Regions from separate parts of the Streptomyces sp. SP17BM10 genome, predicted to be linked through region 1. Evidence: riboswitches for the same ligand, from Rfam matches in the RefSeq annotation. Region 1 holds a riboswitch; each other region holds the start of a gene.

Region 1 (5,197 bases):
TGACCTGGAGGAACTCGCCGGAGAGGGTCTCGCGCTTGAACAGGTTGGAGACCTGCGGCTCGATGCACTCGTACACGCCGGCGATCGAGGCGATCGTCGCGGTCGGGGCGATGGCGAGCAGCAGCGAGTTGCGCAGGCCGGTGACGGCGATGCGGGAGCGCAGCGCCTCCCAGCGGGCGGCCCACTGCGGGGTGGCGCTCGGGAAGTGGTCGATGTGCAGCTCGCCGCGGGCGGCGCGGGTCTCGCCGTAGGCCTCGTGGCGGCCCAGCCGCTCGGCCAGGTCGGCGGAGCGCTCGTAGGCGGTGAGCATGATGCGCTCGGCGATGAGCGTGGACAGGCGGGCGGCCTCGGCGGAGTCGAAGTCGATCCGCAGCTGGAAGAAGACGTCCTGCAGGCCCATCACGCCGAGGCCGACCGGGCGCCAGCGGGAGTTGGAGGCACCGGCCTCGGGGGTCGGGTAGAAGTTGATGTCCACCACGCGGTCGAGGAAGGTGACGGCGGTGCGCACGGTGGCGTCCAGCCGCTCCCAGTCCATCGCGGCGAGCAGGTCGTCGGCCGAGGCGCCCGGGGCCACGTGGGCGCCGAGGTTGACCGAGCCGAGGTTGCAGACGGCGGTCTCGGAGTCGTCCGTGACCTCCAGGATCTCGGTGCACAGGTTGGAGGAGTGCACCGTGCGGCCCGGCAGCGCGGTCTGGTTGGCGGCGCGGTTGGAGGCGTCCTTGAAGGTCATCCAGCCGTTGCCGGTCTGCGCGAGGGTGCGCATCATGCGGGCGTAGAGGGTCTGCGCGGGGATGGTGCGCACGGCCTTGCCAGCCTGCTCGGCCTTGCGGTAGGCCTCGTCGAACTCCTCGCCCCACAGGTCGACGAGCTCGGGCACGTCGGCGGGGGAGAACAGCGACCAGTCGGCGTCGGCGTTCACACGGCGCATGAACTCGTCCGGGATCCAGTGCGCCAGGTTCAGGTTGTGGGTGCGGCGCGCCTCCTCACCGGTGTTGTCGCGCAGCTCCAGGAACTCCTCGATGTCCGCGTGCCAGGTCTCCAGGTAGACGCAGGCCGCGCCCTTGCGGCGGCCGCCCTGGTTGACCGCGGCGACCGAGGAGTCGAGGGTGCGCAGGAACGGGACGATGCCGTTGGACTTGCCGTTGGTGCCGCGGATCAGGCTGCCGCGCGAGCGGATGCGCGAGTAGGACAGGCCGATGCCGCCGGCGTGCTTGGACAGCCGGGCGATCTGCGCGTAGCGGTTGTAGATCGAGTCGAGGTTGTCCAGCGGGGAGTCGAGCAGGTAGCAGCTCGACATCTGCGGGTGGCGGGTGCCGGAGTTGAAGAGCGTCGGCGAGGAGGTCAGGTACTCCAGGCGGCTCATCAGGCCGTACAGCTCGGCGACCTCGCGCACCGACTGCTCGCTGTCGCCGACCGCCAGGCCGCAGGCGACGCGGAGCAGGAAGTGCTGCGGGGTCTCGACGACCTTGCGGGTGATCGGGTGGCGCAGCAGGTAGCGGGACTGCACGGTGCGCAGGCCGAAGTACTCGAAGCGGTCGTCGCCCTGGGGGTCGATCAGCTCGTCGAGGGCGGCGGCGTGCTTGGTGACGAAGGCGGCGGTGGTGTCGCCGATGAGGCCCTCGGCGTGGCCGACGGCGACGGAGGCGGCGAAGGAGACGGCGCCCTGGCTGCTGGCCTCGTCGACGATCTCCAGCGCGAGCAGGCGGGCGGCCAGCTTCGAGTACTGGGGGTCCTCGGCGATCATCGACGCGGCGGCGTCCACGGCCAGCCCGCGCAGCTCGGCGAAGTCCGAGCCGGCGTGGCGCCCGCGCAGCGCGGCGGCGGCGACGTGACCGGGGTCCACCTGGGGGAGATCGGCGCTGCGGTCGGTGAGGAGTCGCAGGAGCGCGCCGCCGGGGTCGGAGACCGTGGGGTCGGCGGGGGCGGAGCCGGTGCCCTGGGCGGGCAGGGTAACTGAGGCAGCGATGGTCAAGGCGCTCTCTCCTGGCGGCGATCGGCGGCGGTGATCGGAGTACCGGACCGTTCGGGGCAGGGGCGCACGCGCGCGGGCGCACATGGCGGCGTCGCGCGACGGTGTCAGCCCCGGCCCGCCCGCGAGGCCCGGAAGGTGGTGCTGGTGCTGCCGGCCTCTGCGGGAGGGCCTCTGCACACCGTCGGCAGGTACTCGGACTCGCGGGAGAGGCTCGGTTGAGCCGCCCGCACACCGCTGCGGGGCAGTCCCGGACTCGCACCGGGTTCCCCTGCGTCGACAGCAGGGATGAGCATACATCTAGTGTCGGTAATCCGATGCAGCCCCACATGTAGTGTCGCGCGGCACAGTTGTTCGAGCTGGCGTGCGATAAACTGCTCAGGCCGGGGGGTGCCATTCCTGGCCGGTGCGGGAGTCGCACGGGCGCATCCGCACCTGGGCCGAGCCGCCCGTCGCCGTCCCCGGAGAACCGCCCGCAGAGGCGCCCGCGGGGGCCGCCGGGTTCGCCGGGTTCTCGATGCAGCGCCCCGAGTCCTGGTTCGCGAGCTGTCCCGTCGGGGTCACCCGCCAGCGCTGGTCGGGCCGTGAGGTGCACGCCGTGAGGACGGGGAAGCCGATCGCGGGGTCCTCGACGCAGCGGCCGGACTGGCCGATCGAGCCGTCGTCCGCCATCGTCCAGGTCTGGGCCGGGGAGCCGTCGCAGGTGCCCGCGCCGACCGCCGCCGGGTCGCCGCTGACCCGGCTGTCCAGGCACAGGCCCGGCAGGGCCGAGGTGATCGCGCCGCTGGGCTGCCCGGCGGCGGCCTGGAAGGAGAACGAGTCGCTGCTGAGCCCGGCGCCGCCGTCCCAGATCTCGAAGCCGGCCTGGACGGCGCACAGGTAGGAGCCGGCCGGGACGTAGCCGCGCTGGACGGCGTCGCGGGTGAAGGCCCGCAGGTCCAGGTCGGTGACGGAGGCCGTGCTGGTGGCCATCTCGTAGGTGATCAGTGTGTGGCTGCCCGTCTTCGGCGCCTGGAACACGCGGTAGGAGGTGCCGCCGGCCTTGAGCTCGCCGGCCTCGTCGCCGAAGGGGGTCTTGCCGTTGCCGCGCAGCCAGATCATCAGCTCGGCGCTCTCGGTGAACGAGCAGCTGGTGCGGCTGTTGCTGTACCAGATGTCGTACGAGGCGTTGTAGACGCCGGAGTCGACCTGGGTGGTGTGCCAACTGCTGGTCGCGTAGCGCAGGTTGCTGACGGGGATCGGCAGCGGCCCGGTGCCCGGCTGGAGCTGGGTGCTGATGTGCGGGTACGCGCCGGGGCCGCGCAGCGGATCGGTCAGGCTGGCCGGGCCGACGCCGCTGCGGGTGACCCGGAAGCCGGTGGCGCCGTCGGTGCTGCTGATGCACAGGCCCCCGGTGGCGTTCCACTCGTTGGGGTTGATCAGGTAGCGGCCGGAGTCCACGGCCTGCGAGGGGTAACGGTTCTGCGCGGTGGAGCACAGCTCGCCGGCGGTCGCGGCGGGCAGCGGGGTGACCACCGGGGCGGCCTTCACCGGCCCGGCGGGGTCCTTCTGGTCCCGGGGGAGCAGCAGGGCGCACAGGACCAGCGCGAGGACGGCGGCCGGCGCGAGCGCCCACCACGGGCGCCGGCCGGCGGGTCCGGCGCCGGGTATGGCGGGGTTGGTCATGGGGTGCTCGCCTCCCTGCTGCTGCGTGGTCGTGCGGTCCGTCGGCCGGGCCTGGGGCGCGCTCACCCGGCGGGGGTGGAGCTCGACCGCGGCCGGGTGGCGGTGCTGGTCGGCTTCCGGGCCGGCGGGTTCGGCTTGGTGGCCGAGGGGGAGGCCGAGGGCGACGGGGAGGGGTCGGGCGTCGGGGAGGGCGCGGGCGGCGGTGGCGCCGTGGTCAGGGCCGGCACCGAGCGGACGGTCCACGGCGTGCTGTAGCGGGGCGCGGAGACCCCGGCGGCGTAGGCCTGCGAGGCCGCGTCGGAGGCGGCGACCCGCCAGTCCACCTCCTTGCGCGCCTCGTACCAGATCACGCCGATGATGTCGGGGTGCTGGGGCAGCTGCGTGAACATCTCGCTGATCCACTGCGCCTTGAGCCCGGAGGTGTCGGTGGCGCCGGTCTCGGTGATCACGACGGGCTTCTGGGTGAAGTCCCGCAGCTCCTTGATCGTCGGCTGGAAGATCTGGTCGAAGGACTTGTACTTCTCGACGCCGGTGGTGCCGTAGTAGCCGGACAGGCCGATCCAGTCGACGTAGTCGTCACCGGGGTAGAGCGTGTTGAGACCGGTGGCGTTCTCGTAGTCGACGTTGGGGCTCCACACCCAGGTGACCTTGGTCGCGCCGACCTGCTTGAAGAGGTCGTGGACGTGCTTCCAGGCCTGGACGTACTGGCCCTTCTTGTTCCCGTTGGCCTGCTCGGCCCAGGGGTACCAGTAGCCGTTCATCTCGTGGGCGAAGCGCAGCGCGACGGGGTAGCCGAGGCCCTTGACGCCCTCGGCCCAGGTCCTGATGTAGTCGTCGAACTTGCCGTCGATGATGTTGGAGAGGGCGTACTCGGGCTGCTCGCCGCGGAGCTTGTCCTCCTTCGCCTCCTTGCGGTAGTCCCACGGCTCCCAGGCGACCATCGGCATGATGCCGCGCTGGGCGACGGTGTCGAAGATCCGGCGGTCGAACTTGCGGTCCCACCAGCCGACCGAGAACTCCAGGACGTTGGGCTGGTGCTTGACGGCGGAGGTGAACTCGTCGAGCGGGGAGAGGTCGTAGGGGCCGGTCTTGGTCATGATGCCGGTGAACGCCTCGCCGGCCGGCGGGAACTGCGGCGCCGGGGCGGGTGTGGGGGCCGGGACGGCGCTCGCGCCGGGGGTGGCCGTCGTGGGCGCGGCGGTCGGGGGCGCGGCCAGGGCGCTGGTGAGCCAGGTCGGCATCGCGGTCGGGGCGGCGCCGGCGAAGCCGTACGGGTCCTGGTCGTGGCCCCGTGACAGCCGGGGCGCGAGCACGAAGGTGTAGCCGACCATCAGGGCCAGGGCGACCAGGGCGGCGATCCGGGGGACGGTGATCCGCAGCATCAGCGGTCCTCCTGCTCACGCCGGCCGCCGGCCCGTGCGGGCTCCAGCAGTTCCTCGAACTCCTCGTCGGCGTCGGCCCCTGCGGGCTGCGCGGACCGGCGGCGCTGCGTCGGCACCGGCCGGGGGCCGGGCGCCTCCCCGGCCCCGGGCGCGGCGGTGACGGCGGCGGGTTCCGGGACCT
Region 2 (5,197 bases), on a different contig from region 1:
CGTCGTGGTCGACGACGGCCCGGAGGAGCTCTTCCAGGCCCACGACGTCGTCCGGACGCACGCCTACGCCTGCGCGCGCGAACTGCCCGGCCGGGACGAGCTCCTGGCCCGGGTCGTCGCCTACTTCCGGGGCCGGGCGTCGGTGGCGGACCGGGCGATGGGGTCGCGGTTGCGGGTGCAGGAGCCGAGCGGCGACGACCTGCCGGGCTTCGGATCGTACGCGGCGGCCCTGGAGTGGTTCCAGGCCGAACGGGCCGACCTGCGCGCGGTGGTGGAGGCGGCGGCCGGGCAGGGGTGGCACGGCGAGGTGTGGCGGCTCTGCGAGTCGCTGTGGCCGCTCTACCACGGCCGCAAGGACTACGAGGACCTGATCGCCACCCACCGGCTCGGCGTCGAGTCGGCGCAGTGGGACAACCAGCCGGACGCCGTCGTCCGGATGCGCAACCAACTCGCCCGCGCCCACTACGAGCGGCGGGAGTTCCCGCTCGCGGCCGAGCAGTTGGCGCTCGCCGCGGAGCAGGTGCCGCTGGTGACCGACCGGCGGCTGGCGGGCGTGCTGTACGAGACGGACGGCTTGCTGTGCCTGGCCGACGGGCGCCCGGCACGGGCGGCGGAGCGGTTCGCCCTGGCCCTGGAGGCGAACCGGGGCGACGCACACGGCGAGATCGTCCAGGGCTACAACGTCGCGCAGGCGCTGATCGCCGACGGCCGGGCGCAGGAGGCGCTGACCGTCCTCGACGGGGCCCGTGCGAGGGCCGTCGAAACCGGGGACACCGACATGCTGATGAAGCTGCCGCTGGTGCGCGCCCGCGCCCACCGTGCGCTGGGGCGGCTGGACCTCGCGGTCGCGGACGCCGCCGACTGCGCGCGTCGGGCGGAGGCGCTGAGCCAGTTCGCCAAGGAGGCGCAGGCGCACACGCTGCTGGTCGAGTTGGCGCAGGAACAGGGGGACGAGGCGCTCGCGGAGCGCAGCCGGGAACGGCTGCGGGACCTCCAAGGGCGTTAGGGCCCGGTCGTGAAGGTGACCCGGGTGCGGTGTTCGCCGGTGCGGATGGTCAGTCCGTGTGCGGGCAGGCCGTCCGGGGCGCCGCCGGCGGCCAGCCAGTGGGCCACGGCGGAGCCGAGGAGCAGCGGGTCGAGGCGGGGGTCGGTGTCGCCCCAGGCCGGTTCGGCGCGGGCTTCCAGCAGGAGGCCGGTGCGCAGCCGGACGAGGTGGCGGGCCGGGCCGAGGGCGGCCACCGCGACGGCGAGGCCGGGGAGTCCGGCGGCGGTGTCGGCCAGCCAGCGTCCGGCGGGGAGTTCGGCGCGCGGCTCGGTCCGGGCGAGGACCTCGGCGGTGTAGCGCAGGGCGTCGCCGGGGTGTTCGTCGGTGAGGGCGTGGAAGCCGCGCGGGGTGTGGTCGCCGGGGTCGACGGGGTAGCGCCGCAGGCTGACCTCGGTGCCCTCACCGGCGGCCTCGACGTCGTAGGCGGTGGGGCCCTCGGGGGTGCCGGGGCGGGGGACGGGCTTGGGGTAGGGCGGCAGGAGCGGTTCGTCGTCCGGCTCGTCCAGCCCGTCCAGGAAGGAGTAGAGCAGCGGGCGGAGCACCTCGGCGGAGCGGCCGCGGTGGGCGAGGGAGAGGTCGGTGATCGGGCGCAGGGCGGTCGGGTCCTGCTTCTGCAGGGCCTGTTCGACCTGGGCGGCGAGGTCGCCGTCGGGGTCGAGCGCGGCGGCGGCCTGGCCGAAGGCGTGGCTGGGGGAACGCGGGTCGAGTTCGGCGGCGCCGGTGGCGACGAGCAGGGTGGGGCGTTCCAGGGCGGCGCCGTAGACGGACACCGAGCCGTGGTCGCCGATCAGGCAGTCGGCGGCGACGAGGGCGGCCTGCCAGCCCTGGTGGGGCGGGACGAGGCGCAGGCCCATCCGCCGCGCGTCGTCGAGCAGGGTCTCGGGGTCGTGCCGGTTCCAGATGTTGGGGTGGAGGACGACGGCGACCGCGTACTCGTCGGCGGGGAGGCGGCGCAGGAGGCGTCGGGGCAGGTCGGGGCGGCGGCCGAATAACGAGTGCCCGCTCCAGGTGGAGTTGACGACGACGAGCCGTCGGCCGTCGACGGCGCCGAGGGCGGCCCGGTAGGCGTCGCGCAGGCGCCGGCTGCGGAGCATGCGGTCGAAGCACGGGTCGCCGACGACCTGGGCGACGTCCAGCGCCTCGGGGCAGGAGACCCGCAGCCGGTCGAGCTGTTCGGGGTGGGAGAGGCCGAGGACGTCGACGAAGACCCGGCCGTGGTGGGTGAGTTCGTTGCGGGACAGGCCGGCTGCGCTGACGGTGTCGCCGGTGGACTCGGTCACCAGGCGGTTGTAGCCGGCGCCGTGCGGGAGGACGACGAGCGGGGCGTCGAGGCGGTGCATCGAGGAGTGGACGGCGCAGGCGACGGCCAGGTCGAAGCGGCGCCGGACGGCGTCCTCCCAGTCCAGCAGGGTGATGCCGGGGAGGCCGCGCAGGTAGTCGTCGAGGCCGTCGGCGAACGCGGAGCCGGGGTTGACGGTGGCGTAGCGCTCGATGCCGTCGCGGTTCAGGAGGGTGAGGACGTCGAGGACCCGGGTGGCGGAGGTGAGGGTGCGGGCGACCGCCAGTACGCGCGCCCTGACCGGCCGGGTGTTCCAGCGGTCGGCGGGCCAGGCGTGGGGGTGGGTCGGCACGCCATGATCGTACTCACCGGGTCCGTCCTCCGGGGTGATTCGAAGGTGCCGCTCAGCCCGCCGCGGCGGTGGGCTCCTCGTGGTCGGCGGCGGCGCACTCGTCGAGGAGGGGGCGCATGCTCTCGTCGACGAGCCGGTAGCGCACGACGCGTCCTTCCTTGTCCCCGGTGACCACGCCGGCCGTCCGCAGCAGCCGCAGGGCCTGCGAGACGGCCGGGTCGCGCATGCCGGTGGCGACGGCGAGGTCGGTGACGGCGAGCGGTCCGGCGCGGTGCAGGGCGAGCAGGATCGCGAGCCGGCCGGGGTCGGCGAGCAGGGAGAACCGCTCGGACCACGAGCGGACGTGCGCGGCGTCGCCGATCGCGGCGATGGCCTCGCAGACCCGGTGTCCGTCGATGGTGCGGTGGCCCGCGCGGTCGGCCGGTACGAGATGCATGCGGACATTCTGGCAGCTCACGACCTGTGATCCTGGACACCTGCGTAGGTGCGCAGCCTTGCAAGGGTCGGGCCGGGACCCCTACGGTGTTCCCCGCCGTGGTGCTCGGGAAGACCGGTGACGGACCCTCAGGGGTCCCAGTCCGGAGCGGCCCTCGCCACTGTGATCGGGGGAGTCCGCCCGTACCCAGACGCCACTGGGCGCTTCGCGCGCCTGGGAAGGCGGGTACGGGAGCCCCGTCAGCCAGGAGACCGGCCACGGCATCTCACGAACGTCTTTCCACGAGGTGCTGGAGCGTGATCCGAAGATGACCCTGCCCGAAACCGCCGCCCCCGAGGCCGCGCCCGCCGTGCTGCCCACCTTCCGGTGGAGGAGAGAGGACACCGTCCGCACCGCCGGGCTGATGGGGGTGATCCTGGCCATGCACGTGGTGGCGTTCGGGACCCTCGTCTTCCTCGTGGCGCCCCACAACTACGCCGTCGGTACCCAGGTCTTCGGGGTGGGCCTCGGCATCACGGCGTACACGCTGGGCATGCGGCACGCGTTCGACGCCGACCACATCGCGGTGATCGACAACACCACCCGCAAGCTGATGGCGGACGGCAAGCGGCCGGTCTCGGTGGGCTTCTGGTTCGCCCTCGGGCACTCGTCGATGGTGGTCGTCATGGCCGCCCTGGTCGCGGGCGGCGCGCAGCTGGCGAACACGCTGATGGACGACGAGTCGACCACTCACAAGTGGCTCGGCATGATCGGCACCACCACCTCCGGCGTGTTCCTCTACCTGATCGGCGCGCTCAACCTGGCGGCGCTGCTCGGCATCCTGAAGGTGTTCCGGGCGATGCGCGCCGGGCAGTACGACGAGGCGGAGCTCGAGCAGCACCTGAACTCGCGCGGCTTCATGGCGCGGTTGCTGAACCGGGCGACCAAGTCGATCACCCGGCCCGGCCAGATGTTCCCGGTGGGCATGGTGCTCGGCCTCGGCTTCGACACCGCGACCGAGGTGACCCTGATGGTGATGGCCGGCTCGGGCGCGGCGGCCGGGCTGCCCTGGTACGCGATCGCCTGCCTGCCGCTGCTGTTCGCGGCGGGGATGAGTCTGTTCGACACGCTGGACGGGACGTTCATGAACTTCGCGTACCAGTGGGCGTTCTCCAATCCGGTGCGCAAGGTGTACTACAACCTGACGATCACCGGGCTGTCGATCGCGGTGGCGTTCGTCATCGGCACGATCGAGCTGGTCGGCGTGCTGCACGAGAAGCTGGGCCTGACCGACCCGGTCACCGGCTGGATCTCGGACGTCTCGCTCGACAACGTCGGCTACGCGATCGCCGGGCTGTTCGTCGTGGTCTGGGCCGCGGCGATCGCGTACTGGAAGCTGGCCGGGGTCGAGAAGCGCTGGGGCGCCGAGCGCTCCTGAGCACGCCCGCCGCGAAGGCGCCTCCCCGGCCTGGGGAGGCGCCTTCGCGCGTTCTCGGGCGAGCCTCCGGCAGCCGGCTCAGTCGCGGAAGACGACGGGCCGGTAGGCGGGGTGGATTCCGGGCTTCACGGGGGTGCCTCCTCGGCGGGGGTTCAGCGCTCTTCGCGGAAGTCGACGTGCTCGCGCGCGACCGGGTCGAACTTGCGCAGCACCATCCGGTCCGGGTCGTTCCGGCGGTTCTTGCGGGTCACGTACGTGTAGCCGGTGCCGGCGGTGGAGCGGAGCTTGATGACGGGGCGCAGTTCGCTGCGGGCCATGGGGTCCTCCCGGAGGTCGGTGGTGCGGGGGGTTCGGGGCCGGATTGGGACCGTACACCGAAACGGATGTCATTTTCATCTGGTGTAACGTGACCTCCGTCCCGCCCATTCCCGGAGTCCGGCCGGAAGGCCCTGCCCGATGCCTTCCACGGCCTGCTCGACCCCGTTGCCTGAGAACCGGAGGATCATCACTGTGCGTGAACGACTCAACTCGCCGAAGGCCAAGCCCAACCCTCTGGTGACGGCGGGTATCGAGTACGTCGACCCACAAGGACACCGATCTGCTGCGGACGTTCATCTTTGACCGCGGCAGGATCCGCAGCCGGCGCATCACCCGGCTGACCGTCCAGC
Region 3 (5,197 bases), on a different contig from region 1:
GACGTCCCGTTCCGGCGGAATCGGCTTCCGGTGCCCGGGGGGCGCGCGATGACGGGTGGGGGGAATTGCGAGAAGGGGGGACGTGGAGGCAGCGCGCAGGAATGACCGGTCGGAATGCCCCGGATAACGGCCTCCGGACCGCTTCAGAGGAGGGGGGTGAGCCAGCGCCGGAGGAGTTCCGAGTAGTGCGCGGGGTCGGAGTTCCAGAGGGCCGTGTGGTCCGCACCCGGGAAGGTCTGGAGGCTGACGACGTCGGGGCGGGCCGCGGCGAGGCGCCGGGCGGCCCGGATCGGCGCGATCGGGTCGTCCGGGCTGTGCAGGACGAGGGTCGGCACGCGCAGGTCGGCGCCCTCGGCGAGGCGGGAGAAGTCGGCCAGGTCGACCCCGGTGCGGCCCTCGGCGGCCAGCGCGCCGAGCTCGGCGACCGGCTCGGTGTAGCCGGCCCGGACCGCGCCGCGGCGGGCGGTGGCGGGCAGGTCGAGCACCGGCGAGTCCAGGACGATCCCGGCGATCGCCCCCGACCAGGCCGAGCGGGCCGCGGCCTGCAGGCACATCGTGGCGCCCACCGACCAGCCGTAGAGGATCACCCGGCCGGCGCCGCTGTCGAGGGCGAGCCGCACGGCCGACTCCACGTCGCGCCACTCGGTCTCGCCGAAGTGGCTGAGCCCGTCCGGCGAGGCGGGGGCGCCCTGGTCGCCGCGGTAGGTGACGGCGAGGGCGGGCAGCGCGAGGCGCTGGAGGACGGGCAGCACGGGGAGCGTCTGGGCGCGGTCGGCGCCGGGGCCGTGCACGAGGACCACCCAGGTGCCGCGCTTGCCGTCCAGGCGCCAGGCGGGCAGCGCGCCCAGCTCGCCGGCGGCGGCGGTCTCGGTGAAGGGGAGGCCGAGGGAGGTGGTCGGGTCGCCGAGGTGGACGCGCGGGGTGAAGCGGACCTCGGTGCCGGGGGTCAGGGTGCCCCGGTCGGCGCGGACCAGGCGGCGGGTGACGCCCTGTTCGTCGCTGTGCAGGACCTCGTCGACGACGGCGTGGCCGTCGCCGTCCCACTCCAGCGCCCAGCGGCCGGGGTGCAGGGCCGCCGGGGTGCGGTTGAAGGTGATCCGGCCGGCGGCGAGGTTCTGCACCAGGACGGGGCCGGACTCCAGCACGACGGTCTCCGGCCGCACGAGCCGCTCGGACGCACGCCGGCCGACGACCAGCACGGCGACCCCGGTGCCGACTGCGGCTGCCGCCACGACGGCTGCGGTTCCCCATCGCATATCGTTCCCCGCTCTGTGAGTCTGCTGGGGACAAGTTCACCGGCGGGTGGGGGCGGCGGCCAGTGGGATGGGCTGTACGGGGGACCGGAGAGCGGGTGCCGGACGGGTCAGACGGGGATCTCGGGGTGGGTCCCGGCCAGGAGTTCCCAGAAACGGGAGTGAGACGGCCGGTACGAACGGGCCCCCAGCCGCCGAACGCACGAAGCGCCGGGGTGGCCGCGCGCGGCCCGCTGGAGGATCCCACAGGATGTCATGCCCCTGCGGCCGCAGGGATCGGAGGTAGCGACGGCGGCGCGGACCGGCCACCGGCTGTGACCAACCCCTCCGCGACCTCGGTTGACTCCCGGTTCGGCCGCGTGATGGGATCCCAGGGCCAAACGGAGGCATGCAGAGGAAGCCGGTGCGAATCCGGCGCGGTCCCGCCACTGTCACCGGGGAGCACGCTCGAATTCGCCACGGCGGGTCAAGTGCCGCTGGAAGGCCCGAGGGTGCGTCCGACCCGGAAGCCAGGAGACTCTCGCCCCCGGTACGTCGACCCAGGGCGCGGACCCTGAGTGAGGACTCGCACGCGATGCAGGCTGCCCCGACCCGCCGAGCCCTCCCCTGTCCCCCTCCGTCGTGCGTCCGCTGACCCGCGCCGCCGCGTTCGCGCTCGGCGCCGTCGCGGGCTACCTGGCGGACGCCCGCTACGCCGATCCGCGCCGCGGTCACCCGGTGGCCGTCTTCGGCGGTGCCGCGACCCGCCTGGAGCGCCGGATGTGGCGCGACGACCGGGCCGCCGGCACCGCGTACACGGCGCTCTGCGTGGGCGCCGTCGCGGCCGGGGCGGTGGCCCTGGACCGGACGGTCGGCCGCCGACCGCTCGGGCGGGCCGCGCTGGCCGCCGCCGCGACCTGGACGGTACTCGGGGGCACGTCGCTGACCCGGGAGGCGCGCACGATCGGCCGGTCGCTGGCCGCGGGCGACCTGACCGCCGCCCGCGAACGGCTGCCGCACCTGTGCGGACGCGACCCGAGCGCGCTGGACGAGCAGCAGATCGCCCGCGCCGTCGTCGAGTCGGTGGCCGAGAACACCGCGGACGCCGTCGTGAACGCGCTGGCCTGGGGCGCCCTCGCCGGCACGCCCGGCCTGCTGGCCTTCCGCGCCGTCAACACGCTGGACGCGATGGTGGGCCACCGCTCGCCGCGCCACGCCCGGTTCGGCTGGGCCTCGGCCCGGCTGGACGACGCGGCGGGCTGGCCGGGCGCCCGGCTGACGGCGCTGCTGACGGTGGCCGCCGCGCCTCAGCCGCGGACGGCCTGGCGGGTGTGGCGGCGGGACGGTTCGGCGCACCCGAGCCCGAACGCGGGGCAGGCCGAGTCGGCGTTCGCGGGCGCCGTGGGCGTGCGGCTGGGCGGCACGCTGCGGTACGGCGAGCGCGTCGAGCACCGGCCGGTGCTGGGCGCGGAGCTGCGCCCGGTGACGGTGGACGACATCGAGCGGGCCTGCGCGCTGTCGCGGCGGGTGGGCGCGCTGGCGCTGGGTACGACGGTCGCGGGGCACATGCTGCTGCGATCGGTACTGAGGAGGGGAAGGGCATGAGCGAGCGCGGCGAGCTCATCATCGATAGGTGCGCATCGTGCGAAGCGCCTGCCGAGCGGAGCGAGGTGGGAGCATGAGCAACGCGCTGCTGGTCGCGGGGACGACCTCGGACGCGGGCAAGAGCGTCGTCACGGCGGGCATCTGCCGCTGGCTGGCCCGGCAGGGCGTCCGGGTGGCGCCCTTCAAGGCGCAGAACATGTCGTTGAACTCCTTCGTGACGGCCGACGGCGCCGAGATCGGCCGCGCCCAGGCGATGCAGGCCCAGGCCGCCCGGGTGGAGCCGGAGGCCGCGATGAACCCGGTGCTGCTCAAGCCCGGCGCGGACGGCCGCAGCCAGGTGGTGCTGCTCGGCCGGCCGGTCGCCGAGGTGGGCGCGCTGGACTACCGCGAGCGCAAGCCCGTCCTGCTGGAGCGCGCCCTAGAGTGCCTGGCGGATCTGCGCCGCCGGTACGAGGTGGTGGTGTGCGAGGGCGCGGGCTCGCCCGCCGAGATCAACCTGCGCGACCGGGACATCGCCAACATGGGCCTGGCGACGGCCGCCCGGCTGCCCGTCGTGGTGGTCGGCGACATCGACCGCGGCGGCGTGTTCGCCGCGATGTACGGGACGCTGGCGCTGCTGTCCGAGGAGGACCAGCGGCACGTGGCCGGCTGGTTCGTCAACAAGTTCCGCGGGGACGCCCGACTGCTGGCGCCCGGCCTGGAGATGCTGCACGGCCTGACCGGCCGTCCGGTGCTCGGCACGCTGCCGATGCTGCCGGGCCTGTGGCTGGACGCCGAGGACTCGCTGGACCTGTCGACGGTCGTCGACCGGGTCGACGGCCGCGGGCCGCTCGGCGCGGACGTGCTGCGGGTGGCCGTGGTGCGCTTCCCCCGGCTGTCGAACTTCACCGACCTGGACGCGCTGGCGCAGGAGCCCGGCGTGCTCGTCCGCTGGGCGACCCGGCCGGAGGAGCTCGCCGACGCCGACCTCGTCGTGCTGCCCGGCACCCGGGCCACCGTGGCCGACCTCGCCTGGCTGCGCGAGCGCGGGCTGGAGCCGGCGCTGAAGGCGCGGGCGGCGGCCGGGCGGCCGGTCCTCGGGGTGTGCGGCGGCTACCAGATGCTCGCGGGCTCGATCGTCGACGACGTCGAGTCCAGGGCCGGTGCCGTCGACGCGCTCGGGCTGCTGCCGACGCACGTGCGGTTCGGCGTGGAGAAGGTGCTCGCGCGGCCGGTCGGCGAGGCGTACGGGCAGCGGGTCGAGGGCTACGAGATCCACCACGGGGTGGTGACCGCGGAAGGCGGGGAGCCGTTCCTGGACGGCTGCCGGGTGGGCTCCGTCTGGGGCACGACCTGGCACGGCGCGCTGGAGAACGACGGGTTCCGCCGCGAGTTCCTGCGCGAGGTGGCCGCGCTGGCGGGCCGGGCGTTCGTCCCGGCACCGGACACCTCGTTCGCCGAGGCGCGCGAAGCCCGGCTGGACCGCCTGGGGGACCTGATCGAGGAGCACGCGGACACCGACGCGCTGTGGAAGCTGATCGAGGGCGGGGTGCCGGCGGCCGGATCGCTGCCGTTCCTGCCGCCCGGTGCGCCTGAGGAGGCTGGCAAGGCATGAGTGACGTCCGCTACCCGTTCACCGCGGTCGTCGGGATGGCCGACCTGCGGCTCGGACTGCTGCTGAACGCGGTCTCCCCGGCCGTGGGCGGCGTGCTGGTGCGCGGCGAGAAGGGCACCGCCAAGTCGACGATGGTCCGCGCGCTGGCCGGCCTGCTGCCGTCCATCGCCACCGTCGACGGCTGCCGCTTCGCCTGCGACCCGGCCGCGCCCGACCCGCAGTGCCCGGACGGGCCGCACGCCGGCGCCACGAGCGGTGAACGGCCTTCCCAGCTGGTCGAGTTGCCGGTCGGCGTGGCCGAGGACCGGATCGTCGGCTCGCTCGACCTGGAGCGCGCGCTCGCCGAGGGCGTCAAGGCGTACGAGCCCGGACTGCTCGCCAAGGCGCACCGCGGGGTGCTCTACATCGACGAGGTGAACCTGCTCCAGGACCACGTCGTCGACCTGCTGCTGGACGCCGCCGCGATGGGCCGCTCCTACGTCGAGCGCGAGGGCGTCTCGGTGCGGCACGCGGCCCGGTTCCTGCTGGTCGGCACGATGAACCCGGAGGAGGGCGAGCTGCGGCCGCAGCTGCTCGACCGCTTCGGCCTGACCGTGGAGATCGCCGCCACGCGCGACCCGGCCGAGCGCGCCGAGGTCGTCCGGCGGCGGCTCGCCTACGACGCGGATCCGGCCGGCTTCGCCGCACGGTTCGCCGACGAGGAGCGGGCACTCGCCGAACGGATCACCGCTGCAAGGGAGTTGCTGCCCAAGGTCGAGCTCACCGA

What was found. Region 1 has a riboswitch for cobalamin ahead of PUR71_RS18160 (ribonucleoside-diphosphate reductase subunit alpha). Riboswitches for the same ligand answer to the same signal wherever they lie in the genome.
Region 2: another riboswitch for cobalamin. It lies ahead of PUR71_RS30630 (HoxN/HupN/NixA family nickel/cobalt transporter); the one in region 1 lies ahead of PUR71_RS18160 (ribonucleoside-diphosphate reductase subunit alpha).
Region 3: another riboswitch for cobalamin. It lies ahead of PUR71_RS10275 (cobalamin biosynthesis protein); the one in region 1 lies ahead of PUR71_RS18160 (ribonucleoside-diphosphate reductase subunit alpha).

The regions. Positions count from the first base shown of each region.
Region 1 covers NZ_JAQYXB010000577.1:261,541-266,737, reverse strand. Annotated here, with positions in the region: gene PUR71_RS18160 (ribonucleoside-diphosphate reductase subunit alpha) at 1-1,972, opposite strand, end outside; cobalamin riboswitch at 2,139-2,269, opposite strand; gene PUR71_RS18155 (GH12 family glycosyl hydrolase domain-containing protein) at 2,348-3,634, opposite strand; gene PUR71_RS18150 (glycoside hydrolase family 26 protein) at 3,697-5,016, opposite strand; gene PUR71_RS18145 (glycosyltransferase family 2 protein) at 5,016-5,197, opposite strand, start outside.
Region 2 covers NZ_JAQYXB010000656.1:5,102-10,298, forward strand. Annotated here, with positions in the region: gene PUR71_RS30615 (AAA family ATPase) at 1-1,006, shown strand, start outside; gene PUR71_RS30620 (hypothetical protein) at 1,003-2,676, opposite strand; gene PUR71_RS30625 (ArsR/SmtB family transcription factor) at 2,729-3,112, opposite strand; cobalamin riboswitch at 3,195-3,386, shown strand; gene PUR71_RS30630 (HoxN/HupN/NixA family nickel/cobalt transporter) at 3,420-4,529, shown strand; gene rpmG (50S ribosomal protein L33) at 4,682-4,846, opposite strand; partial or broken gene rpsR (30S ribosomal protein S18) at 5,013-5,197, shown strand, end outside.
Region 3 covers NZ_JAQYXB010000516.1:18,557-23,753, reverse strand. Annotated here, with positions in the region: gene PUR71_RS10280 (alpha/beta hydrolase family protein) at 144-1,232, opposite strand; cobalamin riboswitch at 1,647-1,773, shown strand; gene PUR71_RS10275 (cobalamin biosynthesis protein) at 1,875-2,837, shown strand; gene PUR71_RS10270 (cobyric acid synthase) at 2,911-4,431, shown strand; gene PUR71_RS10265 (putative cobaltochelatase) at 4,428-5,197, shown strand, end outside.